Regions from separate parts of the Arthrobacter sp. SRS-W-1-2016 genome, predicted to be linked through region 1. Evidence: riboswitches for the same ligand, from Rfam matches in the RefSeq annotation. Region 1 holds a riboswitch; each other region holds the start of a gene.
What was found. A riboswitch is a leader RNA that binds a small molecule or an ion and turns the genes downstream of it on or off. The one in region 1 is predicted to bind S-adenosylmethionine.

Region 1 (7,186 bases):
CGTGAGGCCGTGGGTCACCAGCAGGGTGTTGGGCGCGTAGTCGGGCTTTTGCCAATGCCGGTACAGGGTTTCCATGAAGGACGAAATCCGGTCGTACACATCGGAGCCCGATTCGCCCTCACGGAACCGGTAGAAGAAGTGCCCGTAGAGGTTGCGGAGTTCCTTCTGGTCTCCGATGTCCCCGGCGATCTGGAAGTTGGCCCAGTCCTGTTCTCGCAGCCGGGGCTCTTCGATCACCCTTTCGGTGAGGCTGCCCAGATTCAGCGCCTCGAGGGTCTGGTAGGCCCGGAGGTACGGTGAGACGTAAACGCACACCGGTTCGCCGTCGAGCTTCCTGCGCAAGGCCTCACCCGCGGCCCGTGCCTGCTCGAGGCCAAGCTCCGTCAGCGGGATCCGGTAATCGGGCACACGGTTGTAGATGGTCGTGTCGGCATTGGCGGCGGACTGGCCGTGCCGGATCATGAAGATTCGTGCGGGCGCGCTCATCCCACCAAGCATAGGCTTAGGAGCCGCCTTGGCTGCGCACGCGGACAACGGAGACCCAGCTCCGAGGAAAACATCAGGCAAATACGGGCAAGATAGGAGCATGCTCCTAGCCTCAACGCGCCGTTTGCGCGCCGAAGTGCTGATTGTCCTTGGACTGTCCCTGGGCCAATCGGCGGTGTACTCCGTAGTGCAGCTGTTGGACAAGATGACCCAGGGACCTTTGGCCCATGCGACGTCTACCCTCAACCGTTCGCAGAGCACGCGCGAATACTTCGATCTCACCTACCAGTTGCTGGACATCGCGTTCGCGCTGGTCCCGGTGGTGTTGGTGTTCTACTTCCTGTCCTTGCACCGCCAAACCGCCGAGAGTCCCTCGGGGTTCACCCGGCTGGGCTTCAACTTCGCCCGCCCGGGCCGCGACGCGCTGCAAGGACTTGGCCTGTTCGCACTCATCGGAATCCCGTCGCTGGGCCTCTATGCTGTTGGCCGCGCACTCGGGATCACGACGGCGATCATCCCCAGCGGCCTGGACTCCTACTGGTGGACCGTGCCGGTGCTGGTCCTCTCCGCCGTGCGGCACGCCATCGTCGAAGAAGTGATCGTGGTGGGCTATCTCCTGGACCGGTTCGGGAAGTTCGGATGGAGCACTCCGTTGGCGATCGTGCTCAGCGCGCTCCTTCGCGGCAGCTACCACCTGTACCAAGGCTTCGGCCCGTTCATCGGCAACGCCGTCATGGGCCTCGTGTTCGGATGGATCTACACCAAGACCAAACGTGTCATGCCGCTCGTGGTGGCCCACGCGCTTCTGGACATCGTGGCGTTCGTCGGCTTCAGCGTCTTCGGCAAGGCCATCGGCCTGGGCTAGCGCGCGTTAAAAGGTTTCGGCCGCCATTGCTGGGTGACGTCATTGGCACCCGCATATGGCGGCCGAAGCTTTTCCGGGCTTCCTTGCCCGTTGATCCGTCAGATCGTGACGGCTCCGTTGGCGGTTTCGAACGTTACTGACATGATTCCCGGCGTCCCGTGCGGAGCCATCCATTGGACTGCGACGTCCTCGAGGGGCTTCTCCACAGGTTCACCAAGCCACTCGGTGACGCGCTCCGCGGAGCCGGCAATGGTGAGGCTGGACATCTTGACATCGCTTGGGTACACGAGGGACGGGTGAAGTGCGGGGTCACCCTCCCAGCGGAGCAGGTAGGGAACCTGGGGATCGGCGATGAGTCCCAGGATGCCGATCTGCGACCAGACGAGTTCCCGGCCATCCGGGAACTTGCGGTTGCCCGGGACGGCGGCGCGTCCGAGCCGCTGCTCGAACGGGCTCAGGTCGTCCACAGCGACGCACCAGCCCATCCACCCACCTCCTGCGGCGGAGCGTGCACGGACAGCTTGTCCAAAAGGTGCCTTGTCGGAGGCCGGGTGGTCCAGGACCTCGACAACTTCCAGGTATTTGTGGTCAGCAAGGGGAATGATCATGTTCCGGGTACCAAAGCGCGGATGCACTCCGCCCCGGACTGCGTCCACTCCCAATGCTGCGGAAATCCGCTCGGTGGTGGCCAACAGGCCATCTCGTTCACAAGCGTAAGAGACGTGATCCATGCGCATGGCTTCATCTTGGCACTTTGTGATGGAGCTCTCAGCTAAGTCAAGCCTAACCAAGGTGGGATGTATCGAAAAGGCCGCTCAGGGTCACTTCAGGACGCACCGGGACAGAAAACTTCCGCGTTCGTCACAAAGCTTCCGGAGCCTGCAATGCCGTCCCTAGACTGGCGGCAACCGATCGCCGGCATGCTGAACCCTTCAGCCCGGCAGGCTGACGCACGGCAAGAGCCCAGACAACCAGGAGTCCGCATGTCCCAAGGATGGTCATTCGAAACGCGCCAAATCCACGCCGGCCAGGAGCCGGACGCCGCCACCGGCGCCCGTGCCCTCCCCATCTACCAGACCACCTCGTTCGTCTTTCCCAGCGCGGAAAGCGCGGCCAACCGCTTTGCACTGGCCGAACTGGCGCCCATCTACACCCGGATCGGCAACCCCACGCAGGATGCGGTGGAGCAGCGCATAGCGAGCCTGGAGGGTGGCTTGGCGGCCCTCCTGCTGAGCTCCGGCCAGGCCGCGGAAACCTTCGCCATCCTCAACGTGGCCGAGGCCGGTGACCACGTGGTCGCCAGCCCGAGCCTCTACGGCGGCACCTACAACCTGCTGGCCCACACGCTGAAGAAATTCGGCATCTCTGTGACCTTCGTCGAGGACCCGGACAACCTGGACCACTGGCGGGACGCGGTGCAGCCAAACACCAAGCTGTTCTTCGCCGAAGTCGTCTCCAACCCCCGCCAGGACGTCTTGGACATCGAAGGGGTCTCCCGCACCGCGCACGAGGCGGGAGTCCCGCTCGTCGTGGACAACACCCTCGCCACGCCCTACCTGATCCGGCCCATCGAGTGGGGCGCGGACATCGTGGTGCATTCGGCCACCAAGTACCTGGGAGGGCACGGCTCCGCCATTGCCGGTGTCATCGTGGACTCCGGCAACTTCGATTTCGGCAAGGACCCTGAGCGGTTCCCCGGCTTCAACACCCCGGACCCCAGCTACAACGGCCTGGTCTATGCCCGCGACCTCGGCAAGGACGGGGCCCTCGGCGCGAACCTCTCCTACATCCTCAAAGCCCGGGTCCAGCTCCTGCGCGACCTCGGATCGGCAGTTTCCCCGTTCAACGCTTTCCTGATCTCCCAGGGAATCGAAACCCTCAGCCTGCGGGTGGAACGCCACGTGGACAACGCCACCAAGGTGGCGCAATGGCTCGAAGGGCGCGACGACGTCGAATCGGTCGCGTACGCGGGGCTGCCTTCCAGCCCGTGGTTCGAACGGGGCCGGAAGTACGGCCCCAGGGGCACCGGCGCCGTGGTGTCCTTCACCATCAACGGCGGGGTCGAGGCCGGCAAGCGCTTCGTGGACGCCCTGGAACTGCATTCGCACGTGGCCAACATCGGCGACGTCCGCTCCTTGGTCATCCACCCGGCGTCGACGACGCACAGCCAGCTGACGCCGGAACAGCAGGCCGTTGCGGGAGTGACCCCTGGCCTGGTGCGGCTGTCCGTCGGAATCGAGCACATCGACGACATCCTCGCGGACCTCGAGTCGGGATTCCGGGCAGCCAAGAGCGCCTAGCACGGGCCCGGAGGGGCGTACGAGGCTGGCCGGCGACGCAAGATGAATCTTCGCCGGCCAGCCTTCGCAACCACCCCTTCATGAACAAAACGCGGCCAAGTGTCACAAAGATGTCATAATCTTCGTCAGAAGGGGTCCGGTTTTCCTAGACTCTTCCTATAGGTCATGAGTGCCAGTGACAGCCCCGGCTTGCTGGCCGGCAACCCTCCATTCGCGGTGGGGTGCCCCGGGTGAAGACCTGGCCCTTCGCTGTGTTGGCGGCGGGCAAGCGCGATGTGAGGTGTCAACGAATGACAATTGCTGCAACAGCCATACCCCTTTCCGGTACCCAGGACGGAACCCTCAAGTATGTTTCCGTGGGCGGACTCGAGCTGGAGGCCGGAGGTTACCTCCCGGACGTCGTCCTTGCGTACGAGACGTGGGGGCGGCTCAACGCAGACGCTACCAACGCTGTCCTCGTGGAACATGCATTGACCGGCAGCACCCATGTGGCCCGTGGCGAGAGCGACGAAGACGGCTGGTGGGAGCAGCTTGTGGGTCCCGGCGCCACGATCGACACGGACCGCTACTTCGTGGTCTCCGTCAACATTGTGGGGGGCTGCTACGGCAGCACGGGGCCGTCGTCGAGCGCTCCTGACGGCAAGCCGTGGGGCTCCCGCTTCCCGCTCGTGACCCTGCGGGACAGCACGGTGGCCGAGGCCAGGCTGGCCGACGCCTTGGGGATCCACAGCTGGCACACCGTCGTGGGCGGGTCCATGGGCGGTGCCCGTGCACTGGAATGGGCCGTCGGCTATCCGGACCGCGTCAAGCGATGCGCCGTGATCTCCATCGGGGCGTACAGCACTGCCGAGCAGATCGCGTTCGCACAGGCCCAGACGCTCGCCATCCGGCAGGACGCCGACTTCAACGGCGGAGACTACTACGGCCAGACCGCCCCCGAAGCGGGTCTGGCCCTTGCCCGGCGGATTGCCCACATCACCTATCGCTCGGCGGACGAGCTGGACTTCCGCTTCGGCCGGAACGCCCAGGGCGGCGAGGCACCCCTCCAGGCTGCCGCGTTGGGGGACCGGGGCCGCTACCAGGTAGAGAGCTACCTGGACCACCAGGGGAGCAAGCTGGTCCAGCGCTTCGACGCCAATAGCTACATCGCCATTACCGAAGCGCTCATGAGCCACGACATCACGCGCGGCCGGGGCTCGTTGGAGGATGCGTTGTCCGTGGCCACGGCGACGTTCTTCGTGGCCTCGGTGGACTCGGACCGGCTCTATTTCCCGGAGCAATCCCGCGAGCTTGCCAAGGCCTTGCCCGGAGAGGTCCCGGTTCACGTCATCGAGGCGCCGATCGGGCACGACGGTTTCCTCACCGAGATCGGCCAGCTCGGCCCCCAACTGCGCGAGGCATTCTTCGGCTAGCGCGCCTTTTCGGCTGAATCAGCCGTTCATGATCTCCTGGCGGAGCTTCATGTAGTCCTCCATGGCGATTTTCCCGTCGCTGTACTCCTGGTCCAGCTCGGCCAGTTTCCGTGCCCGGTAGCCTTGGGGCGCGCTGTTCGGCTGGGGAGCGCCGCTCGCTTGCGGAGTAGCCGACGACGGCGGAACGGCCTGCCGCGCGGGCGTCGCCATCGGGGGTTGCGGCTCAGCCGGGATGACCACCGGGGGCTGCTCCGGGTATCCGACGGGGTTGTGCTGCGGAGGATAGGGCTGCCCGGGGTAATTCTGCGGCGGGAAGTCCTGGAACCTGCGCTGGCGCGATCGGTTGTACATGCGGATCCCCATGGGAATCAGCCAAGAGCAGACGATGATCCAGAAGATCAAATTGTTCACGGCGGAAGCCTCCCTGTCTTTCACCAGCTTAGCCCTGCTCCCTGTGACTAACCTCGCGGTTCGTTCAGCTCCCGGGCAGGAAGGTGTCGGCAGGGCCGAAGACGGGTCCCGGCGTCGGGCGTTTCGGCAGGATCCCGTCACCGGAGGAGCGGTGCCTGATCCGGCGGACGACCCACGGGACAAAGTATTCGCGGGCCCAGACCAGGTCGCCAGACCGGGCTTGGCGCCAACTGCGCTGGGGGAGCGGCTTGGGGTGGAGCGGCTCAAGGTTGTGCGGCACATTCAGTGAGTCGAGGACCATCGCGGCGATGGTGTGATGGCCGAGCGGCGAGAAATGGAGGCGGTCTTCGTCCCACATCTGGGAGTTGGAAAGCTGCCTCAAGGACCACATGTCAGCTACCACGGCATCGTGGCGGGCGGCCACCGTGCGGAGGTTTTCGTTGTAGATGGCCACCTTGCCGCGGATCCGGCCGAGGACCGATGACGCGGTGTCCGGACCGTTGAAGAGAACCACCGTGGCGCCGTCGGAACTCAGGGTCTGCACTGCGGCATCGAGTTTTTCGGCCAGGGCGTCGGGATCGCCGCCGGGACGGATGAGGTCGTTGCCGCCTGCGGAGATGCTCACGAGATCCGGCTTGAGGTCCATGCACGGGCCAAGTTGTTCGTCGAGGATTTGCTGCAGCAAGCGTCCGCGGATGGCGAGGTTGGCGTAGGCGAAGTCGCGGTGTCCCCGGCTCAGTTCCTCGGCGACGCGGTCGGCCCAGCCGCGATGTGCTCCGGGGTTGTTGGGCTCGGGGTCGCCGATGCCTTCGGTAAAGGAATCACCTAGCGCCACGTAACGGGTCCACGGATGAATCCGCTCGTCCGACTTTGCCACCGTGGAATCAGTGTCACTCACGTCCATATCCTGCCTCTTGCTGCGTCGCTACGCGCCCGTAGCTTGTTACTCATGGGTAACTGCAAGAATAGTCCCATGAGTCAAGCTTCCGCCTTTCCTGCCCCGGTCGTTTTGTGGTCCCACGAAGAGGAAGAGCGGGCTGGAAAGCCGTTGCTGGTCCTTCTGCACGGTTACGGATCCAACGAGCAGGACCTCTTCAGCCTGGCCGGCCTGTTGCCCCGGGACTTCGTCGTGGCCTCGCTCCGCGCGCCGATCGCCACAGGCCCGGGCTTCACGTGGTTCCCGCTCACGGCGTCCATCGACTACTCCCTCGACGCCGTCAAGGACGCCGCGGGGTACGTGTTTTCCTGGCTGGATTCGTTGAAGTCCAACCACAGTTCAGTGACGCTCCTCGGGTTTTCCATGGGCATGGCCATGGCCACCTCGCTGCTCCGGCACCGCCCGGCGGACTTTGCCGCCGTCGTCGGGCTTTCAGGGTTCGCCGTCGACGCCGGCGAGGACCCCGCGTTCCGTGACGCCGAGCTGGACGGATCCGTGCCGCTCTTCTGGGGACGCGACCAACAGGACCCTGTCATCACCCCGGACAAGATCGAATACACCATGGATTGGGCCCGAAAGCACACGGACCTTACCAAGGTGCTCTACACGGGCATGTGGCACGGCATCAACCAGCAGGAAATCGGGCACGTTGGCGAATTCCTGGAGCACAAGGTCCTCGCGTCCGTCTGACTCCATCTGACAACAACGCGGGGTCACTTACGGCCCATGACGAGGCGCGCAATGGGACGTAAGTGACCCTGCGTTGCTAGGACTC
Region 2 (7,186 bases), on a different contig from region 1:
ACCTCTCCGGGCAGGATTCCGGGAACCTCGCTGTTCCGGTGGTGGCCACAGAAGACGTAGGTGAACTCGGGCCACCACTTCTTGGGACGCGCGGCCTCGGTGTAGCCGCACACCACGCAGCTGAGGTGCACCCACACGGGACGCTTGCCGGTGCGGTTGGCGCGGGATTGGACGAGCCATGGCGGTGGATTGTCTTGCAGTTCCCTCAGCTCGGCTTGTGAAAGCCTGGAGGGGATGCCGTGGCGTTGGGCCATTTCCATCGGGATATCAAGGGCCAGTGCGGCGTCACGTCTGCTAATCACCATTCAACGATACGGGACTTTCGCCGTTGCAGAACTGCGGCAGAACCGCCGCAGGACCGGGCAGGAATCCGGACGGCGATGGACAAGCAGGCGTAGGCTGTGCTCATGACCGACGCAGCGGCCCTGCTGCCAAGCACTCCGCTCCAAAGGCGGGTCCTTGTTGTGGCTATTGTGGCTTCCTTCATCGCCATTTTGGATGGCTTCGTGGTGAACCTCGCGCTCCCCGCGATCGGCCGCGAACTGGGTGGCGGCCTCGTCATCCAGCAATGGGTGGTGGATGCCTACCTGTTGACCCTGGGCGCGCTGATCCTGGTGGCCGGATCCCTGTCCGACCACTTCGGCCGCGCCCGCATCCTGGAATGGGGACTCGCCGGCTTCACGCTTACCTCCGTCACGTGCGGCCTCGCCTGGAACGGCGAGGTGCTGGTGGTTTCGCGGGCTCTCCAGGGGATTGCCGGGGCCTTGCTCGTCCCGAGTTCGCTTGCCATGATCGTCACGTTCTTCTCCGGGCCCGCGCAGTCCAAGGCAATCGGCCAATGGTCCGGTTGGACCAGCGCGGCCGCCATCGTCGCTCCGCTGATCGGCGGCGCGTCGGTCGATCTGCTGTCCTGGCGCGTGATCTTCTTCATCAATGTGATTCCTGCCGTCGCAGTCTGGCCGATCCTCGCCGGGCTGCGGAAGTCCGATGCCGCCGTGGACAGGAGCAAGAAGATCGACTACCTCGGCGCGTTCCTGGCCATGGTGGGCCTGGGCGGTCCGGTCTACGCCTTCATCGAACAGGGGCGCATGGGCTGGAGCAACATGGTCGTCTGGATGCCGCTCGCCCTCGGGGCCGTGGGGTTGGCCCTCTTCCTGGTCCACGAAGCCAGGACTCCGGAACCGATGCTTCCCCTGCGGCTCTTCGGCATCCGCAATTTCGGCTGGGGAAACATCGCCACGCTCGCCATTTACGGCGCCCTGTCATTGGGCTTCTTCGCCGTAGGCATCTACTTGCAGCAAGTGGGAGGGATGAAAGCCACCACCGCGGGCATCGCGTTGCTTCCCGCGACTGTCCTCCTGATGCTCACGGCTTCATTCTTCGGGGGACTGGCGGGCAAGTACGGTCCGCGGTGGTTCATGACTGCCGGTCCGTTCATCTGCGGGGTAGGGTTCCTCATGACCTTGGCCGTCCAGGAGCCCTTGAACTACTGGACTCAGGTGTTGCCCGGGCAGATCGTCTTCGGGATCGGCCTCAGCACCTTGGTGGCGCCCCTCACCGCGGCCATCCTCGGCGCGGTACCGACTGAAGAGGCGGGGATCGGTTCCGCTGTGAACAATGCCGTTGCCCGGATCGCAGGCTTGATTTGCATCGCGTTTGCCGGGCTCATCATCGGTCCTGTCTTCAGCCGCCAAGGCCTCATGAATGCCGTGGTGGTCACCGCCTTGCTGTTCTTCCTCGGCGCGGTGGCATCCGCCGTCGGGATCCGGAATCCGGTGGTGGGCGCGGCGATAGTGGACTCGTCGCAAGGTCCAGCCCCCGACGACGGCGGGACGGCTGCCCAGCGCGCCTGAACAGTGCGCTCCAAGACGCTGTGACGGTTTCGTCAGCTTTCCGCGAGGACGCAGCCTTCGTGTTCGACGTCGGTGGCCACCCAGAGCGCGGAAGCGACCTCGTCCGCGAGATCGTAATCGCGGCTTCCCGGGCCCTTCCCGATCCGGACCACCAGCGCACCGCCGAACGGCTTGCGGCCAATGACCTCGATGCTGGCGTCGAGGTCGATTTCCTCGGCTGAAAGGTAGCGCAGCAGCTCAGGGTTTTCGTCGCTGATCCGGGTGATCTTGCCGGAATGGCCGTCGTCGAGCTCGATCATTCGGTGCGCGTGCGGCAGGCTCACCGAACCGTCCGCGGCGGGGATGGGGTCACCATGGGGATCGCGTCCCGGGTTGCCCAATTTGGCGGCCATGCGATCGATGAAGGTGTCCGAGACAGCGTGCTCGAGCATCTCGGCCTCGTCATGGACTTCATCCCAGCTGTAGCCCAACTCCCTCACCAGGTAGGTTTCGATCAGGCGGTGCCGGCGGACCATGCCCAGGGCAAGATGCATTCCTTGGGGGGTCAAAGTGATGGCGCTGTACGGCTGGTGGTCCACCAGGCCTTGGTCCTTGAGCTTGCGGACCATCTCCGAGACGGAGGAATTGGCGACGCCGAGCCGCTGCGCGAGCTGTGAGGACGTGATGGGTTTGTCCTGCCACTCCGTAAAGGAGTAGATGACCTTGACGTAGTCCTCGATGGAGGAGGAGGGCGCACTGGTCTTCACGGTTCCAAGCCTATCGTGAACCGGCGGAATCAGGCTTTGCGCGCCCGCCAGCTCTGCGTGAGATAGGGCAGGGGGATGACCTCGTCCTCGGCATGGTCCAGATGTTCGAAGAGATACCACCGGAGATTGCCCATGACCTTCGCACGGGTGGCATCGTTCGCCCTGAGATAATAGCTGCGCGACTTCACGAGTTCGAGGATGTCTGCCGGAGCCAAGGGATCCTCCCAGCGCGTGACGTGGGTTTCGAGGCCGGTGAACTCGGGGCCCACCACTGGCCGGAAGCCCGGTTTGTGGACATCGCCGGCATGCATGATGCGGGACAGGCGATGGACCCAGGGCACGGAAGTGTCCAATTGGTTCCAGATCAAGCCGATGACGCCGTGGGGTCGAAGGATCCGGGCGATCTCAGTGCTCGCGGCGAGCGGATCGCACCAGTGCCAGGCTTGGGCAACGCTGACGACGTCGAATGCTGAGTCCGCCAGCCCGGTTGCCTCTGCCGTGCCCTCCAGGGCGATCACCTGTGGATACGCTTTGCGCAGTTGGGTGAGCATGTCCGTGGAGGGGTCCACTGCCGACACCGCCAGCCCCCGCTCGACGAGCAGCGAGGTGAACTTTCCGGTGCCGGCGCCGATGTCTGCCGCGTCCCGAGCCCCCTCCGGCAGCAGCCAGTCAGCTGAATCCGCCGGGTAGCCCGGCCGGACCCGCTCATAGTGTTCTCCGCCGTCCTGGAAACTCCGACCGAGTTCGAGTCGGCGTTCCTCATAAAGCTTGGGGCCGGCTGAGGTGCCTTTGGGTCGCGGGGCCACGCGGGGACTCCTTCGTAGGACAGGAAAAATACCCTACGAATCTATCGCAATCAGTCGGTGCTGCAGGGTGCGGCGCCTGCGGTCCCGGGAGTATTGGGAGCCCACTCCGGGTAGCTGCGGTGATCGTTCGCGGGCACCCAACGGCCGGCATCCACCACGTAGTCCCAGCCGAGGCCGTTGCTTTTGAGGGCCTGGATGCCCGCGATGAGCCGGGTGGCGTCTTCCAAACGCGACCCCACGCCGAAGCTGGCTCGCAGCGATCCGGAGGGAAGGCCAAGGCGCTTGAGCAGGGGGTGGGCGCAAAAGCGTCCGTCCCGCAGGCCGATGCCGTGCTCGGCCGCGAGATAGGCCGCGACGAGTCCGGCGTCGTAGCCCTGGAGCGAGAAGTTCACGACGCCGATCGTGTCCTGGGGATCCGTGTCGCTGAAGATCTGGTGCACGGTCACGCCGTCGATTTGCTTGAGGCCCTCGACCAGGTGCGAGCGGATGGCGGCCTCGTGGGCGTGCCATTCTTCGTGGTCGAGGCTGGCAATGACCTGTGTGGCCCGGGCCAGGGTGGCCGCGCCGAGCACGTTCGGAGAGCCCCCTTCGTGCCTTGCCGGCCCCGTGGCCCAGCTGACGGAATCAAGGCGTGCCTCGCGGACGGCGCCGCCTCCTGCCAGGTGCGGTGTGCCGGCGTCGAGCCAGTCGGGGCGGCCCACCAGGACGCCGGCACCGAACGGTGCATAGAGCTTGTGCCCCGAGAAGACCAGGTAGTCCACCTCCGCGGCGGCGATATCGATCCGGCGATGAGGGGCGAGTTGCGCCGCGTCCACCACGATCCGCGCCCCGAATTCGTGGGCCAAGGCTGCGAGGTCGTTGATGGGCAGGATCTCGCCGGTCACGTTCGACGCGCCGGTGACTGCCAGGAGGCTGACGCCACCCTGGGAGAGTGCCGTGCGGACAGCGGCAACAGTCTCGGACAATGTTCCGGCGGCAACGATGCTGCGATGGGGGACACCTTGCCATGGGAGCAGATTGGCGTGGTGCTCGATGTCCAGGTACAGGACTTCGCCGGTATGCCTTCCGTTCTCAACCGGCAAGCAACCCGCCAGCAGATTGAGGGAATCGGTGGTGTTGCGCGTGAAAATGACGGAATCGTCCGGCCTGCCGCCAACGAAGTCACGAACGATGTTGCGGGCGTTCTCGTAAACCGAGGTGCTGATTTGCGAGGCATAGCCGGCGCCGCGGTGGACGCTCGCATAGTACGGCAGGATTTCGTTGAGGTATGCGGAGACCACGGTCAGTGCAGGTGCGGAAGCGCCGTAGTCGAGGTTTGCGTAGCGGATCTGGCCGCCCTGGATCAAGGGTGCCTGCAGCTCCGCTCCGGTGACGGCAGCCAAAGGGCGCGATGCCGGAGTCCGGGAATCACCGTGCCGCTGCGCAGAATCATGGTGCTGCGAAAGAGCCGTGGAAGAAATTGTGGCTGTGCTCATGGGACCTCACTCAAGAGGGACCCCTGCGTGCAGGGGGTCCGCGCTTGCCGCATCCGTTCCGGACCGGCCCGGTCGTCACCCGGGGCACCCCGCCGCGATGGAGGGTTGCCGGCCAGCAAACCGGGGTTTCGCGCTGGCACTCGTGACCTGTAAAGAGAGTAGGACACCGGCAAGGCCGGTTCCAATGTGACCGCGATTGTTAAGCGGATTGTTACACCGCCCGAAAAATGTGCCTTCCGCCGAAGAAAAAGCAGCGGACGCCCCGGAAAGGGGGCGTCCGCCGTCGTTTGTTCAGTGAATGGGCGGATTAGAGGAGGTCGTCGAGTTCGGGGTTGAGCCTCTTGAGGACCTCGGAGTGCAGGATCGAGTTAGTGGCGACGGCGTTTCCGCCGAAGGGGCCGTCCGCGCCATCCAGGGACGTGAAGCGTCCGCCGGCCTCGGTCACGATCGGCACCAAGGCGGCCATGTCGTAGACCTGGAGTTCCGGTTCGGCGGCGATGTCCACGGCGCCCTCGGCCACGAGGCAGTAGGACCAGAAGTCCCCGTACGCACGGCTGCGCCAGACATCGTTCTCGAGGCCCAGGAAGTTGTCCAGCTTCCCGTGCTGCTTCCACTCGGAAAGCTCGGAGTAGGAGAGCGAGGCGTCTTCGAGCCGGGACACGTTGGAAACTTTCAACCGGGTGGCCGCGGCCAGCGACCGGCCCATGTAGGCGCCCGAGCCCTTGGCCGCCCACCACCGCTTGCCGAGCGCCGGAGCGCTCACGAGCCCCACCACTACCTCGCCCTCGTCCACGAGGGCGATCAGCGTTGCCCAGACGGGTACGCCACGCACGAAGTTCTTGGTCCCGTCGATGGGATCGATGATCCAACGCCTCGAGCCGTGGCCCGTGCTGCCGAATTCCTCCCCGAGGACGGCGTCACGGGGGCGGGAACGGGAGAGCTGCCCGCGGATTGCTTCCTCGGCGGCTTTGTCGGCATCGGTGACGGGGCTCAGATCGGGTTTGGTCTCCACCTGCAGGTCCAGGGCCTTGAACCGTTCCATTGTCAGGGAATCGACGGAGTCGGCCAGGACGTGTGCCAGCCGCAGGTCGTCGTTGTAGCTCGAATCGGGTTGGGTCATGCTTCCAAACTACCGTCTCTTCGCCGGTGAGCCGGGGAGGTAGGACGGCAGCGGCGCAGTTAGTTGACCGTACCCAGTTCCTTGGTTTCCTGTGCTTCCATGCGTGGGTCCGCGCCGAGGAGCCGGCGCAACGATGCCAAGCGGGCCGGGCCCGACTCTCCGGCGTGGCCATCGGCTACCCACGAATCCAGGCCGCATCGAACAGCGTTGGCATCGTGCTTGCAGCCCCGCTCGCACATTTCGGTCCCGGGTTCGAGATCCGGGAAGGCATGCAGGATGCGGTCCGGGTTCACGTGGGCGAGGCCGAAGGAACGGATGCCGGGCGTATCGATGATCCAGCTTCCGCCGGGGGCGTCGCTGAGCTTCAGGGCAAGGGCAGACGACGAGGTGTGCCGTCCGCGCCCCGTCACCGCGTTGACCCCGCCGGTGGCGCGCTCGGCACCGGTCAGGGCATTCACCATGGTGGATTTCCCGACGCCGGAATGGCCCAGGAGCACGGTGACCTTGCCGTCGAGGTAGTCCCGCAGCTGGCCGACGGCGTCACTGTCGAGGCGTGCGGACAGACCGTCGTCCGAACGGGCGTCGATGCCGGAGGCGCCTGCGTCGGCCGTCCGGCTGATGATGATGGGGAAACCCAGGCTCACGTAGTTGGCGAGCAGTTCCGTCGGATCCTTGACATCCGCTTTGGTGACGAGCAGCAGCGGCTCGATCCCGGCGTCGTACGCTGCCACGAGGGCGCGGTCGATGAATCCGGTACGCGGTTCCGGGTTGGCGGCCGCCACCACCACCACGAGCTGGTCGGCGTTGGCGACGACGGCGCGTTCGATCGGATCGGTGTCGTCGGCACTTCGCCGCAGGAGGGTCTTCCGCTCCTCGACCCGCACGAGGCGGGCGAGGGTGTCCGGGGCTCCTGAAACATCGCCGACGAGCGCGACGAAGTCCCCCGGAACCACGGGGGAGCGCCTCAGTTCCCGTGCGCGGGCGGCAATGACAATGCGCTCGTTGTCCGAGCTTTCATCCACGATCGCGGTGTAGCGGCCGCGGTCGACGGTGACGATGCGCCCGATCACGGCGTCGTCGTGGCTGGGGCGGTCCTTCGTGCGGGGGCGTGTGCCCTTCTTGTTGGGGCGGATCCGGACGTCGGACTCATCCCAGGAGCGTGCGTCGCGGGCCATCGTCAGTTGCT
Region 3 (7,186 bases), on a different contig from region 1:
GGCAGGCAAGCAACTTCGGCCTGCGCACCGAGCTGCTGGACTTCGGGACCTTCCGCCCGGAGCCCGCCGCGGACGTTGTCTGGTCCTTGGTGGAGTATCTGGAACCTGTGCTCGCCGAACAGGGCGAATTCGACTTGGTCCAGACCGGCGTGGCAGCCATCCTGGGCCGTGGCAATGGCGCTATCGAACAGCGTGGTGTTGCCGAGCGCTGGAGCGGCATCAACGGGGGCGCGCCCGACGCCGCCGGGCTGGCCGCCGTCGTCGAGCACGCTGTTCAGATCACGATGCGCTCAGAGCGGGACGAGAGCGACACCAAGCCGCAACCCGTCCTCACCTGGGTGCGCCAAGACTGGCGCGAAGCGCCGGGCTAACCCGCTGCCAGGCTAGACCTGCTTGAGGGCCCGCTCGAGGTCCCCGATGAGGTCGTCCACATCCTCCAACCCCACCGAAAGCCGCACGACGCCGTCGCTCAGGCCAATGGCTGCGCGGCCTTCCGGACCCATGGCGCGATGCGTGGTGGTGGCGGGGTGCGTGATGAGGGACTTGGAGTCGCCCAGGTTGTTCGAGATGTCGATGACGGCGAGCCCGTCCAGCAGCGCGAAGGCGGCCTCCTTCGCTGATCGCCCCGCGGAGGGGAGCAGCTCGAAAGTGAGCACGGTTCCGCCGGCCTTCATTTGCTTCGCGGCGAGCTCGTGCTGCGGGTGGGACTTCAGAAGCGGGTACTTGACCCAGCTGATGGCCGGTTGTGCCTCAAGCCATTCGGCGATCCGCAACGCAGATGCCGAGGAGTGGTTGACGCGCAGGGCCATCGTCTCCAGGCCTTTGGTCAGGACCCAGGCGTTGAACGCGGAAAGGGACGGCCCGGTGTGCCGCATGAGTTGCTTGACCGGCCCGTCGATGAACTCCTTGGTGCCCAGGATCGCGCCGCCCAGGACCCGTCCTTGGCCGTCGATGTGCTTGGTGCCGGAATAGACAATCACGTCTGCGCCGAGATCGCCGCAGCGCTGCAGCAAAGGGGTGGCGAAGACGTTGTCGACGACGACCGTGGCGCCCGCCGCATGGGCAAGCTCGCTCACCGCGGCAATGTCCACGATTTCCTGCATGGGGTTCGACGGCGACTCGAAGAACACCGCCGTTGTCGGCTCGGACAACGCAGCACGCCATTGGTCGAGGTCAGGCCCGTCGACGAAGACGGTCTCGACCCCCCAGCGCGGCAGGATCTCGTTGAGGATCACGAAGCAGGAACCGAAGAGCGAGCGGGCGGCAACCACGCGGTCACCGGCCGCCAGCAACGCACCGAGGGCGGTGAAGACAGCGGACATGCCCGACGCCGTCGCGAAGCACGCTTCGGTGCCCTCAAGCAGGCGGAGTCGCTCCTGGAAGGTGGCGACCGAAGGGTTGCCGTAACGGGAGTAGACGAAGCGTTCGTCCTCGCCCGTGAAGGCGCGCTCGGCAGCCGCGGCGGACTCGTAGACGAAACCGGAGTTCAGGAAGACGGCTTCGGACGTTTCCTGGAAGTTGGTACGGTCAAGACCGCCGCGGACTGCCTGGGTATCAGGGCTCCAGCTGGCGGCGTCAGGATTGAAAGTCACTTAGATATTCCCCAGGTTCGTCGGAAGTCCACGGTTTTTCCAGCCATTCACGGTTCGCTCGCCGTAGCGGTCAGGTTCGCCCTCAAAGCCCTCGAGGACGTTGTAGGCGGTGTATCCGGCCTGGGTTGCGGCGATCGCGGCCGCGATGGAGCGCTGGCCGGAGCGGCAGAGGAAGACCAGTTCCGTACCGTCCGCCTCGGGAGCCTGTTGCGTCAGCTGTTCGATGAAACGGGTGTTGGGGATGCCGCCGGCGAGGTTCCACTGGATGAACAAGGGATCGTTTTCGGTGGCTTTGGTGTCCGGGATCCCGATGTGTGCCCACTCGCCTTCGGTGCGGACGTCCACCAAGATGGCGCCCTGCTCGAGCTTGGCCCAGGCGTCGTGCGGGCTGAGGTCGCCTGCGTAGCTCATGCGTGGCCCTCGCCGTCGAACTCTTCATCAAGCTGATCCACCGCATTGGCGACGGCGGCATCCGCGCTCGCGATCGCCGCGGGCAGGACGATGGCTTGTGCCACAATCACGTCCTTGCCGTTGAAAGTCGCGGCCGGGCTGCCGTGCAACACGTATCCCTCCGCAAGGGCGGTGGAGATCCGCTCGCAGAATTCCTTGGTGTCAGGGCCCGTGATGAGACGGTAGGAGAGTTTTTCCTCGGTTGGTTCAGGCATTGGTGCTCCTCAGTCACGCTTGCAGTTCGAAAGTGTCGATACGCCGAGTAGTCACCTGAGGCACCCCGCCGGAGAGAGGGTTGCCGACCAGCAAGTCAGGGCTTCGCGCTGGTGCTCATTACTCAAGAAGAAAATAACACCCACGACGGCGGCCCGCATCACCGGCCGTCGTCATGTTCCGTAACCGGGAGGCGGCCGGTGGGGAGCCGGTGGGTGGGGCCACGCTGGTGCGGACCCTAGGCCTCGGTTTCATTCGGTAACGGTTCCAGGCTTGCCTGGACCCGGGGTGAAACGGCATCAAAGCGCGATGCTACTCCTGTGGGGGAGTGATGAAACGTGGAACCTTGATGCTTCCGGATTTCCAGCAACTCGTGCACGGATATCCCGGTGGCCGTGGCGAGTGCGTGCAGCGAGAGGCTGTTGTGATGAGCCAGGGCAAAAACCACGCCAGACAGCGCTTCGAAACCTTCTGTCTCGTAGATTTCCTTTATCAAGTTGGACATGCCGTTCGCATCATCGATTGATCCCGCTGACGCACCGGTTGCCATGGCCGTCAGCGACCATGCAGCAGAGTCGGGGCTGATGTAGATGCTCATGTCGATACCCTACGGACTCAGGCCCACTTGGGGAATGGGCGATACGTTTGTCTTTATGGCAGCACTCACCGACCTTGACCGCCAGCTCCTCTCCGCCCTCAGGGAGGACGGCAGGGCATCTGTCGCGAGCCTCGCGCGCCAACTGGGCGTCGCCAGGGCCACTGTGAACAGCCGGCTCGAGCGCCTGGTTTCCTCCGGAACCATCGTTGGTTTCACCGCGAGGGTGCGTGACGAAGTCGATCCACTTGCGATCCGGGCTATTGCGCTCATTGCCGTGGAAGGAAGGTCGGCCGACAGGGTCATTCGCCAGCTGAGGGGGCTCCCCGAGATTTGGGCACTGCACACCACGAATGGCGGCTGGGACCTCGTGGCTGAGCTGCGCACGGAGAGCCTCAGCGACTTTGACCAAGTGCTGGGCAGGATCCGCGGGATCGAGGGGATCGTCAATAGCGAGACAAGCCTGCTGCTCAGCTCGGTCCTGCGGTAGCCGCTTGCTTGGCGGCGACAAACCTCATGAGCATTATGTTCGAAACGACTCGTCATTTTGTGCATGTTTTCAATGAAAAGTACATACTTTGGCAATTGCGGATGCATATCGCCGCTCCGTAGCCTCGTAGCAACAATGCTTATGAGGGAAAGGAGCGCACATGACGCGCTTTGTCGATGTCCGCAATATGGTCCGCTGGACGGCCGGGCGAGGCCCGGAAACCATCATTTCGGAGATGATTCAGTACTTGGAAGACGACTTCCGGCGATGGGAATCTTTTGACAAGACCCCGCGGGTGGCGAGTCACACCCCGTTTGGCGTCATCGAGCTGATGCCCACCAGTGACCAGGAAACATACGGCTTCAAGTACGTCAATGGACACCCCTCGAATCCAGCGCGCGGCTTCCAGACTGTGACAGCCTTCGGTGTCCTGTCCGATGTCCATAACGGCTACCCGACGTTCCTCGCGGAGATGACAGTGCTGACAGCGCTGCGGACGGCGGCCACGTCCGGCATGGTCGCTAAGAAACTTGCGCGCCCCGATGCACGGGTCATGGCGATGATCGGAACCGGAACCCAGTCGGAGTTCCAAGCGCTGGCCTTCCGGGCAGCCTTGGGCATCAACACTGTCAGGATCTGGGACACTGATCCGGCTGCGATGGAGAAGTTCGCCAGGAACATGGCTCCCCTCGGCTTCGACATCACCATCGCGGGCTCGGCGGCCCACGCAGTGGAAGACGCCGACGTCATCACCACGTGCACCGCGGACAAGGCCAACGCCACCATCCTGACTGCAGACCAGGTTTCTCCGGGCGTTCACATCAACGCGATCGGCGGCGATTGCCCAGGAAAGACCGAACTCGACGCTGCCATCCTGGACCTCGGCGACGTCTTTGTGGAATACGATCCCCAGACGCGGATTGAAGGCGAGATCCAGCAAATGTCCGCCGATTTTCCCGTCACCGAGTTCTGGCAAGTCCTTGGCGGTCATGCGCCGGGCCGGACCTCCAGGCACCAGATCACGGTATTCGATTCCGTGGGCTTCGCGATCGAGGACTTTTCCGCCTTGCGGTATCTCCGCGACGCCGTCGAGGGTTCGGAATTCTTCGAGGAGATCGACCTCGTCGCGAACCCCGACGACCCCAAGGACCTCTTCGGCTTGGTGCGCGCGCTTTCTCCGGTCGGATCCTGAGAAGCCCAACTGACTCGCATTTGTTGTCGTTTAGGGCGCTCTAAACGACAACAACTGCGAGTCAGTTGGGGAGGGAGAAGCCTGGTGCGCCGGCCCCAGAACCGGCGCACCAGACGTTTTTCCCGGCCAGACTGCCAGCCCGCCGGCCCGGGCTATTCCGCCGCCAGTCGCAGGATCAGCTCAGCATGCCCGGGGAACCTCATGACGAGCGACTCGATGTCCCGTGCCGTTGGTTTCGCGGAGTCAGACCTCTCGTATCCGGGTGAGAGGCTGCAGCTGACCAAGGCGAACCCTGGACCGGCCAACTCGGCACCGAACCAGGTGGAGCCCGGGGCAACTCCTTGCAGCGTCTCGCCTGCCTCCGGATCCGGCCCTAACACGGTCTCGGTATAGCCAAAGTCCTGGTGTCCAAGCTCCCGGGAGAAGACGTGCAGCCTGATGGGCGTCCCCACATGGAAGAACCACAATTCGTCCTGCTTCAGGGCGTGCAACTGGAGGACTTCTCCTGATTGCAGCAAGTACCAGTTGGAACTGTAGAGCGGATGATCGACGCCGAAGCGCGGAGGCAGCGCCGATCCCGCGATGTCCTCGTTGCTCACGAGCGCCGGCGCGAACCAGCCGCCCACGAGAGCGGGGGACATGTCCAGCCGTTTGATCCAGTCTTCCGCGGCGGCAGTCACGTGACCGGATCCTTCAGTGAGAAGCAGGCCGGGAGGCCGATGGTCTTGTCGGGATCCTGGGGTCCGGGCGTGGGAAAACCGTGATTGAAATTCCAGGACGAAGAAACTGCACTCATCATGATGCCCTCCATCAACAGTGCTGATTCCACGGCACCGTGAAACCAGGTGCCCGCCGGGCCGAGAGCCAGATCACCCTTCCCCAGCTGAGTTCACGGGACTAGTTAACTACTGCCGCCATGGCGGCACAATAGAGTTCGCCACGCTAAATTTTCCGGCCCGTGGACGGCGCAGTCGCTCCCGACGCCCGCGCCGCCGCCTTGAGAGTCACAGCCGACGGCTGAGATAGCCGCGGCGAGCACGCCGCGGCTATTGACGGTCTCCCGGTTCCGGCGGGGGCCCGGGCGGCCGATGCGGCGGTGGCGGGCCGGGATGCGGGGGCCGGGGCACATGTTTGTGCAAATGTGGCGGATGCGGGGGATGTGGCCCGCCCTGCGGGGGTGGCGGGCCGCCGTGCGGCGGATTTGGCCCCCCATGCGCCATCGGGAGAGGCTGGTCCGGTGCGTTCTCGCCGGAGACGGTCTCCACAGGCGCGAGCCCGGTATCCTCGGTATCGTTTGCCGCGGCGGCATCATTGGATTCCTCGGCCACGAGCCCGTAATAGCTGTAAAGTTCCTGTTCCTGCGTCTCCGTGATCACGCCGCGTTCACTCTCGATGCGCGGGCCGTTCTTCACTTTGTCCTTGGCGAAAGCCACCTTGATCACCGAACCATCCAGGCTGGCTCCGGAGAGCGGGGCGAAAGATTCGGCCATGCCGAACAAACCGGTCCGCACGGTGACAAAAACGGGATCCCCGGAATCGCCACTGGTGAAGACCTGCTCAACTGAGCCGATTTTCTCCCCGGCGGAGTCCACCACAATCCCTCCGTTGAGGACGATGTTGTCGATGTCCTGCAGACTGAGCATGCGGCGGATCCTTCGTGTATTTGGCCCCGACTATACGGACCGGGCTGTTCTACATTCTGTCTTGATTCTTCACGCCGGGCGACACGGCTACTGCCGAAGACGCTCACTGGCCGGTGGCTGCCAGGACCGCCACTGCCGCGAGCACCGTCAGGGGCGCGACAATCAGTCCGAAGAGCGCATAGCCCTTCCACGTGATCAGGACATTCATGCGGACGAGCCGGTCGTGCCAGAGCAATGTGGCCAGGGAGGCCCAAGGGGTGATGATCGGTCCGGCATTGACTCCGATCAGCAAGGCCGCCATCCGCGCAGGCGTCCCCGCCAGCGGTTCTGCCAGCAGGTAGGCAGGCAAATTGTTGAGGACATTGGAACCGGCGGCGCCCGTCACGGCAAGCCGAACCAGGTCCATGAAGCCTTGGCCTTGTCCGGCCAACTGGCTCAGCAACACGGGAGCCCCCAGATGCCTGGCGGCTTCCATCACCAGGAAAAGTCCGGAAGCGAACAGCAGCAAGGACCATGGAATCAGCGTCACCTTAAGGGCCCGCGGACTCCGGAGCGCGAACACCACCCCCAGTACAACAGCCCCGGCCAGGGCCGGGATCCATACCGGGACCCCGGACACCAACGCAGGCAGAAGCAACGCCAGCACCAAGGCGCTGAACCCGAGCAGTACCCGGTCCGCGGCAGGCCTGGTTTCAGCCCCGGCCGGCTGATCCGGCCTGATCCGCACCACCGGGATCCGTGAATAGCGGTTGCGCAGATCCCGCCGGAAGACGATACCGATGAAGAGCAACGGCACGACGACGGCGGCAAGGGCGGGTGCCCACATGAGGCCGGCGAAGCCGCCCGGAGTAATGCCGCCAAGGCTGTGCTGGGCGAGAAGGTTGGTCAGGTTGGAAATGGGCAGCAGCAGGCTTGCCGTGTTGGCCAGCCACACCGTGGTCAGGGCGAAAGGCAGGGCCGGCAGCCCGGCTTGCCGCGTCACACTGACCACCACGGGTGTCAGGAGCACTG
Region 4 (7,186 bases), on a different contig from region 1:
CGCATCACTACGTATCCTCATAGGCAACAAGTGTTGTTTGTGAGGCATACATCACAGACTACTCTCCCCAATCACCAGCGCAGAGACCTTCCGCAACCCCGCACGAAACCCCGCGGACCGGCGTCGGAATCCCCCAGAGCTCTGCGCATCACTTTCAGGAGCCAACCGTGGACTCTTCGTTCATCAATATTGCGATCGTGGTGGTGTATTTGCTCGCCATGCTGGCCTTCGGCTGGTGGGGCAAGTCGCGCACCAAGAACAACAGCGACTTCCTGGTGGCAGGGCGCCGACTCGGTCCGATGCTCTACACCGGCACCATGGCCGCCGTCGTCCTCGGTGGCGCATCGACGGTTGGCGGCGTCGGCCTCGGCTACAAGTTCGGCGTCTCCGGCATGTGGTTGGTGGTCGCGATCGGTTCGGGCGTCCTCCTCCTGAGCCTGCTGTTCGCCGGCACCATCCAGCGGTTGAAGATCTACACGGTCTCCCAGATGCTGAGCCTGCGTTACGGCCAGCGTGCCACGCAGACCTCCGGCATCGTCATGCTGGCCTACACCCTCATGCTGTGCGCCACGTCCACGGGCGCCTACGCCACCATCTTCGTTGTCCTCTTCGGCTGGGAGCGCTGGCTCGCCATCGCCGTCGGCGGCGCCATCGTCCTGGTCTACTCCACCATCGGCGGCATGTGGTCCATCACCCTCGCCGACCAGGTGCAGTTCATCATCAAGACCGTGGGCATCTTCTTCCTCATGCTCCCGTTCGTCCTCAACGCGGCAGGCGGTTTCGACGGCATCCGTGCCCGTGTTGACGCCAGCTTCTTCCAGTTGGACGGCATCGGGGCGCAGACCATCATCACGTACTTCGTGGTCTACACCCTTGGCCTGCTGATCGGCCAGGACATCTGGCAGCGCGTGTTCACCGCGAAGACCCCCAAGGTGGCCCGATGGGGCGGCGCCACCGCCGGCATCTACTGCGTCCTGTACGGCGTGGCCGGCGCCCTGATCGGCCTGGCTGCCCGGGTGGCCCTGCCGAACATCGACGTCAAGGCCCTTGGCAAGGACGTCGTCTACGCCGAGGTAGCCACGCACATCCTGCCGATCGGCATCGGCGGCCTTGTCATGGCCGCAGCAGTCGCCGCCATGATGTCCACCGCGTCCGGAGCCCTCATCGCCGCGGCCACCGTTGCCCGCGCCGACGTGGTCCCGTTCGTGGCCAGCTGGTTCGGCAAGACGATCAACACCAACGACACCGAAAATCCCGAGCATGACGTCAAGGCCAACCGCTACTGGGTCCTTGGCCTGGGGATCGTTGCAGTGTTGATCTCGATGGCGGCGCAAGACGTCGTGGTGGCCCTGACCATCGCCTACGACATCCTGGTAGGTGGCCTGCTGGTTGCCATCCTGGGCGGCTTGGTCTGGAAGCGCGGCACGGGTATTGCCGCAGCCTGGTCCATGGCAGTCGGGTCTGTACTGACCCTTGCCTTGCTGATCGCCTACGCCACGGGAATCATCCCCAGCGAAGACGGCGTCTACGCCAACGATCCCATCTACTGGGGCCTCGGCGCCTCGTTCGCCGTCTATTTCGTGGTCTCCCTCCTCACGCCGCCCACCGAGCCGGCCGTCCGCGAAGCTTGGGAACGCCGCGTTGCCGGAACGGCCGCGGAGGAACTCCCACTGGAGGCCCACCCGGTGGCCATCCACTAGGTTTCACAAAACCACGTACGACGGCGGCGCCGCACCTTCTCCTTCGAGAGGTGCGGCGCCGCCGTCGCATGTACAGTAGGAACAGCTTCAAGAGATGTGGCGCCAAGCTCCGACTTGCCACACGCCAACCCCATGTTCACGGGTGGTTCGGATGAAGAAGCGGCCCGGCTCGGACCAGAGACAACCGAACGGGCAAGAGCAACTCCATAGGAGAAGGCCATGCCTTTCGAAAACGGCGCCACCGCCACAGCCGACCGCACTATCCAGTCCAGCGCCCTCTTTTTGCCCCGCCCCCGTCGGGTGGACGAGTTCGTCCGGGTGATTCCCGGCGTCGACCTCTCCCAAGGCTCCATCACGTTCGTGGTGGACGGAGACCTGGAACGCTATTGGCATCATGAGCCGCGGCTCATCACCGAAGCACTCTCAAAAGCGGTCCAGCCCGCCCGCTGGTTCCCGGCCACACGGAAACTTACGCTCACGGTTGCGGCAACCGGGCACCGTGCGGGCGTGCAGAAGCACTTCATCCTGAGCGCGTTCTAGCCGCCAAGGTCACGATCGCGCGGGCCGTGCTCTCACCAACGGGCAGATCAGACAGGAGGGTGGATTGGAACATGTGGTAGATATCTGGTTTTCCGGACCACATAGCGCAGCTCGGACGATTATCCGTGGCGAGCAGATGGTGCCAACTGCCGTGCTCGGTGTCGACAAAATGGTTTTGTACGTATGTGGTCCATGGTTGAAGCAGGTTCGCGTATCGCGGGTTGCCTGTGGGGCTAGCCCACGTCGCGGCGGCGGAAATCGCTTCCGCGGTCACCCAGTGGGGTCGGTCTCGAATGCCGGGTCTGCCATCCCAAGCTACGGTGTACACGAAGCCCTCCGCAGTGTCCGCGGTCCATCCATATTTCACGGCCGTCTCGTAGAGGCCGGCAGCGGCTTCCTTTAGCCACGGCGGTGGCAGTTCAAATGTTGACTCAAGCTCGAAGAGGCGGCTCCCTTCGAACAGGTGGCCGATTGTCATTCCGTAGGGGTGGATTCATCGCCGGGATTATCGAGATTGAAGTCGGGCAGCGGCATCCAGTCCTGGCCGTAGTGTTCGTTAAACCACCACTTCGCTGAACGGGCGCGCACATTGATGAAAGTCTCCGCGATCCGCAGGGCACGATCCCTCCAGCCCGGGTTTCGTGTGTGGCCATAGAGTGCGAGGATCGACTCTAGCCCGTGCATATTGGCGTTGGCGCCCCAATACGGTTCGGGTTCGGCAAACTCTCGATCCCAGGATTCGAAGAGGGCACCGGCGTCATTCGACCAGAATCTGCTCATCAGCACCTCGGAGGCCTTCGCCGTCAACTCGTCGGCGCCGGGGATGCCCGCGGTGGCCGCAGCGGAAGCCGCCAGCGCGACGAAGCATGTATCGTAAGCGCGTTTCCGTTGCGAGGAAGGCGTTCCGTCAAGAGAACTCAAATAGCCTCCGAAGGGTGCATCTCAGAACTGGTCCGGTAGGCACGCTACGCCGTGCGCCGCATAGGGGATTACATCAGGCACCTCCAGCAAGGCGGCGATACTGAAGCAATAGATCATCCGCGCAGTCACGAAGCACGCTGGAGAGCGGCTGATGTCCACGCTCCCGAAGCGATCGAGGAATCCAAACCCATCGGGAACCAGCGCACCTTTTGCGAGCTCAATCAGACCGTGGAGTTCCTCGTGACTGGCCTTTTTCAGAGGGCTGGGACCCATGTGCAGGCTTGACCCTTCGTGCCGATCTGCTGGATCTATCTAGGAAAAGGACTACACCGGGAAACAGTGAGCCAAGACGTAACCCCGCTGCTGGAACCTTACGGTCGGGCCCCGGGCACGGGCATGGCCGGGACCGACCGGCACGATTGGCGTTCGATCAGGGCGACGGGAAGGACGTTCTTTCGTCGGAACTTCCTCCCGGGGGAATCAATCCGGGCAAGTATGCGCTCGGCCGCGACCCGTCCGATATGCCGCGGGTCCTGGTCAATGACAGACACCGAGGGAGTGAGAACGTCCGCCATGGGGAAGTCGCCGAAGCTGATGAGCGCAATGTCCGTTCTGTTCAGCGCCTGAAGGGCCGGAAAGACGCCGGTGGAGAACCGGGCGTTGGAGGAGAAGATGGCGGTCGGCGCATCCGGCAACGCCAGCAGGGTCTTGCAGACCTGGGCGGCGGCGTCCGCGTCCCGCGAACCGAGAGCAACCAGTTCCTCGCTCCGTGCCAAGCCGGCTTCTTCAAGGGCGGCGAGGTACCCTTCCAGGCGCAGCCGTGTCGTGGGCACTTCCGTGGAATCCCCGACGATGGCGATGCGGCGGTGTCCGTGCGCGATGAGGTGCTGCGTGGCTTCGAATGCACCGCCGAAGTCGTCTTCGACGAAATAGTCAGCAGCGAGCTTGTTGGGCGCGCGGTCGATGAACACGATGGGGAAGCTGTCCTGCCAGCGCGCGAGGTAGGACTGGTCGCCGGCGATCGGGGCGATGATGAGGCCGCCGATCTGGCGGCGGACCGTCGTCTCGATGATGCTCTGTTCCAGGGACGGGTTGTCCCCCAGGCTCGTGACGACGATCGCCATGTCGCGTTCACGCGCGGCCAGTTCGATTTCCTTCGTAACGGCGGCGAAGAAAGGGTCGGCGACGTCAGGCACCGCGATGCCGATGACTGCCGACTTTCCCTCACGGAAGGTGCGCGCCAGCATGTTCGGCACGTACTTGAGTTCACGCATGGCCGACTGCACACGTTCCCGGGTCTCTTCGGTGACGTGCGGGTCGTCATTGAAAACCCTGGAAACCGTCTTGGCGCTCACTCCGGCGCGCGTGGCCACATCCTGCATGGTAGTCACTCTTCGGCTCCTTCACCGTCCGCTGGGAACAGTCTTCTGGCTCGACCGTCCGTGGGCGGGGAACTGTCACCAACGCATCTGAAGATGTCATCGGTGACAATGACCCGCACACACCATCCTGCCCGATCTGCCATGGAACTTCAAGCAACAAATGACATCGATGACATAGATTTTCGCAAATTCATTGACATCGATGACACGGGGCTTCTATATTGCTGTAAGGCAGGTCACAACGGGCCCCTCGAGGGTAGATCCGAGTTCCCGTTTCAGACGACCCGAATCGATTCAGACAGCGCTTCAATGGTGTGGCAGCAAGGCTTCTCCACCGTGGAATGACCAACGGAGGAGACAGTGATGAACACCACTGAAGATGGGATCTCGACGCCCATCCGGGGGGCCGAGCGGCTTAGCTGCACGCTGGACGAGCTCGTGGAGCGTGCCCGCTCACTGGCTACCGCCGGAACCCGGCGCATCCTGGGAATCACCGGGGCACCCGGTGCTGGAAAGTCCACGGTCGCCCGGGCCATCGCTGAAGCCCTCGATGGACAGGCGGCCCAGGTCGGCATGGATGCCTTCCACCTGGCCAACCAGGTCCTTGCCTCCCACGGCTCCCGGGATCGCAAGGGCGCCCCGTACACATTCGACCCCTGGGGCTACGCGAACCTGCTGAAACGGCTCAAGTCCAACCGGGACCCGATCGTTTACGCCCCCGTGTTCGACCGAAGACTGGAGGAATCCATCGGCAGCGCGATTCCGGTGGCACGCGAGGTCCCGCTGGTCATCACCGAAGGAAACTACCTTCTCCTGGACGCCGAAGGCTGGCGGGAGAGCAAGGAACAGATCGATGAGGTTTGGTACTTGGATGTGGGTGACGACGAGCGGCAGCTTCGCCTAGTCCGACGCCACACTGCGTTCGGCAAGCCGCCCGAGGAAGCAGAGGCATGGGCGCTTGGCAGCGACCAATGCAACGCCGAGATCGTAGACGCCACCCGCATACGGGCTGACCTGATCATCGACCTTGTCCCGTCCCCGCAGCCCGAACGCCTCCAGACCGAATGAAGAGGAACCCAGAAAGTGACAACACAACGAAGTGTCCCCTGCCGGCAGGCCGGGGCCGCCACAATCGTCCCGTACCAGCTGACAGGTGACAGACCATGACAACCATCCCCGTTCTGGAAGCCCGCGACCTGACCCGCAGCTTCGGCAATGTGCGTGCCCTTGACGGCGCGGATTTCGACGTCAATGCAGGCGAAGTCGTGGCCCTCATCGGCGACAACGGCGCTGGCAAATCGACCCTCGTAAAGGCACTATCGGGCAACCTGGCCTTGGACTCCGGACAGATCCTCTTCGCCGGTGGCGAGGTCGAACTCACGTCCCCGAACCAAGCCAGCAAACTCGGCATCGAAACCGTTTACCAGGACCTGGCCCTGGCACCGCACCTGAACGCGGCCCAGAATATGTTCCTTGGCCGGGAGATCCCCAAACCGGGATTTCAGGGACATCTGGGATTCATGGATAACAAAACCATGCGCCTGAAGTCCCGGGAAGCCTTCGACGAACTCGGCGCCACCGTGCGCAGCCTGTCCGCCCCTGTCGGCAGCATGTCAGGCGGCCAGAAGCAGGCAATCGCCATTGCACGGGCCGTCGCCTGGGCCAAGGGGGTCATCTTCCTTGACGAACCCACCGCCGCCTTGGGCGTCGTCCAGACCAGGAATGTGCTCGATACGATCCGACGCGTCCGGGACAAGGGCGTCGGTGTCGTCTTCATCAGCCACTCCATGCCGCACGTCATCGATGTCGCCGACCGGGTCCAGGTCCTCCGGCTCGGCCGCCGCGTGGCCACTTACGAGGCAAAGAAAACCACGATCGAAGAACTAGTCGGCGCAATGACCGGCGCACTTGATGGAGCACAATCATGACCACCACCGAAACCACGCCGAGTGTGGCCGGGACCGGAAGTGTATTCCCCCGAACCCGCTCGCTGCGCCAGGTCCTGCAGGTCCAGTCCTTCCAGATACTTCTCGTCCTGTTCGTCATCTTCCTGATCTTCGCCGCCTTGGCCCCGGGCATCTTCCCGGTCTGGGCCAACCTGCGTCAGATCATCCAGAACGTCTCCATCCTCGGAGTCCTCGGTATCGGGATGACCTTCGTCATTGTCACCTCCGGGATTGATCTCTCCATCGGATCGAACCTTGTGTTCTCCGGGGTCGTGGCCGCCAAAGTCATGCAGGCCATGGGTGATACCGGCTGGTCGACGGCGTTTGTCGGAATCCTCGTTTCCGTCGGCTGTGGACTCGCCTGGGGACTCCTTAACGGGGTCCTGATTGCCAAGGCCAAGGTACCGCCACTGATCGTGACTCTTGGAACACTCGGAGCGGCCCTTGGGCTTGCACAGGTCATCACCGGCGGCGTGGACATCCGTGATGTCCCCGAGGTACTCCAGGACACCATCGGCTACGGCAACGTCCCCGGCACAACCCTTCCCACGATCTCCCTGATCGCGATGGTCCTCATCCTGATCTTCGGAATCGTACTGCACAAGACCCGGTTCGGGCTCTACACCTTCGCAGTGGGCTCCAACGAGGAATCCGCCCGCCGGGTGGGCGTCAAGGTCGACCGGCAGCTCATCTCCAT

Region 2: it holds a riboswitch for S-adenosylmethionine, as region 1 does, so the genes downstream of both, BMF89_RS18045 (aminotransferase class V-fold PLP-dependent enzyme) here and BMF89_RS04100 (homoserine O-acetyltransferase) in region 1, are expected to answer to the same signal.
Region 3: it holds a riboswitch for S-adenosylmethionine, as region 1 does, so the genes downstream of both, BMF89_RS12250 (DUF1737 domain-containing protein) here and BMF89_RS04100 (homoserine O-acetyltransferase) in region 1, are expected to answer to the same signal.
Region 4: it holds a riboswitch for S-adenosylmethionine, as region 1 does, so the genes downstream of both, BMF89_RS06010 (hypothetical protein) here and BMF89_RS04100 (homoserine O-acetyltransferase) in region 1, are expected to answer to the same signal.

What each region holds. Positions count from the first base shown of each region.
Region 1 is NZ_MTPV01000015.1:48,463-55,648, reverse strand. Features, by position in the region: gene BMF89_RS04120 (phosphoglycerate mutase family protein) at 1-486, opposite strand, end outside; gene BMF89_RS04115 (type II CAAX endopeptidase family protein) at 587-1,351, shown strand; gene BMF89_RS04110 (VOC family protein) at 1,450-2,088, opposite strand; gene BMF89_RS04105 (bifunctional o-acetylhomoserine/o-acetylserine sulfhydrylase) at 2,335-3,651, shown strand; SAM riboswitch class IV at 3,813-3,928, shown strand; gene BMF89_RS04100 (homoserine O-acetyltransferase) at 3,942-5,063, shown strand; gene BMF89_RS04095 (hypothetical protein) at 5,082-5,474, opposite strand; gene BMF89_RS04090 (SGNH/GDSL hydrolase family protein) at 5,539-6,378, opposite strand; gene BMF89_RS04085 (phospholipase) at 6,448-7,101, shown strand; gene BMF89_RS04080 (RNA-binding S4 domain-containing protein) at 7,178-7,186, opposite strand, start outside.
Region 2 is NZ_MTPV01000067.1:177,509-184,694, forward strand. Features, by position in the region: gene BMF89_RS18025 (hypothetical protein) at 1-305, opposite strand, end outside; gene BMF89_RS18030 (MFS transporter) at 408-1,853, shown strand; gene BMF89_RS18035 (metal-dependent transcriptional regulator) at 1,886-2,599, opposite strand; gene BMF89_RS18040 (class I SAM-dependent methyltransferase) at 2,629-3,405, opposite strand; gene BMF89_RS18045 (aminotransferase class V-fold PLP-dependent enzyme) at 3,456-4,880, opposite strand; SAM riboswitch class IV at 4,916-5,028, opposite strand; gene hisN (histidinol-phosphatase) at 5,188-6,000, opposite strand; gene rsgA (ribosome small subunit-dependent GTPase A) at 6,060-7,175, opposite strand; gene aroA (3-phosphoshikimate 1-carboxyvinyltransferase) at 7,178-7,186, opposite strand, start outside.
Region 3 is NZ_MTPV01000049.1:60,861-68,046, forward strand. Features, by position in the region: gene BMF89_RS12235 (glutamate--cysteine ligase) at 1-371, shown strand, start outside; gene BMF89_RS12240 (O-succinylhomoserine sulfhydrylase) at 384-1,592, opposite strand; gene BMF89_RS12245 (rhodanese-like domain-containing protein) at 1,593-2,003, opposite strand; gene BMF89_RS12250 (DUF1737 domain-containing protein) at 2,000-2,257, opposite strand; SAM riboswitch class IV at 2,268-2,380, opposite strand; gene BMF89_RS12255 (hypothetical protein) at 2,494-2,853, opposite strand; gene BMF89_RS12260 (Lrp/AsnC family transcriptional regulator) at 2,909-3,340, shown strand; gene BMF89_RS12265 (ornithine cyclodeaminase) at 3,501-4,532, shown strand; gene BMF89_RS12270 (cupin domain-containing protein) at 4,685-5,212, opposite strand; gene BMF89_RS21950 (hypothetical protein) at 5,579-6,175, opposite strand; gene BMF89_RS12280 (SLC13 family permease) at 6,279-7,186, opposite strand, start outside.
Region 4 is NZ_MTPV01000024.1:2,794-9,979, forward strand. Features, by position in the region: gene BMF89_RS06005 (sodium:solute symporter) at 168-1,700, shown strand; SAM riboswitch class IV at 1,786-1,905, shown strand; gene BMF89_RS06010 (hypothetical protein) at 1,920-2,240, shown strand; gene BMF89_RS22750 (AGE family epimerase/isomerase) at 2,221-2,718, opposite strand; partial or broken gene BMF89_RS22375 (AGE family epimerase/isomerase) at 2,715-3,434, opposite strand; gene BMF89_RS06030 (LacI family DNA-binding transcriptional regulator) at 3,533-4,543, opposite strand; gene BMF89_RS06040 (nucleoside/nucleotide kinase family protein) at 4,907-5,611, shown strand; gene BMF89_RS06045 (ATP-binding cassette domain-containing protein) at 5,707-6,471, shown strand; gene BMF89_RS06050 (ABC transporter permease) at 6,468-7,186, shown strand, end outside.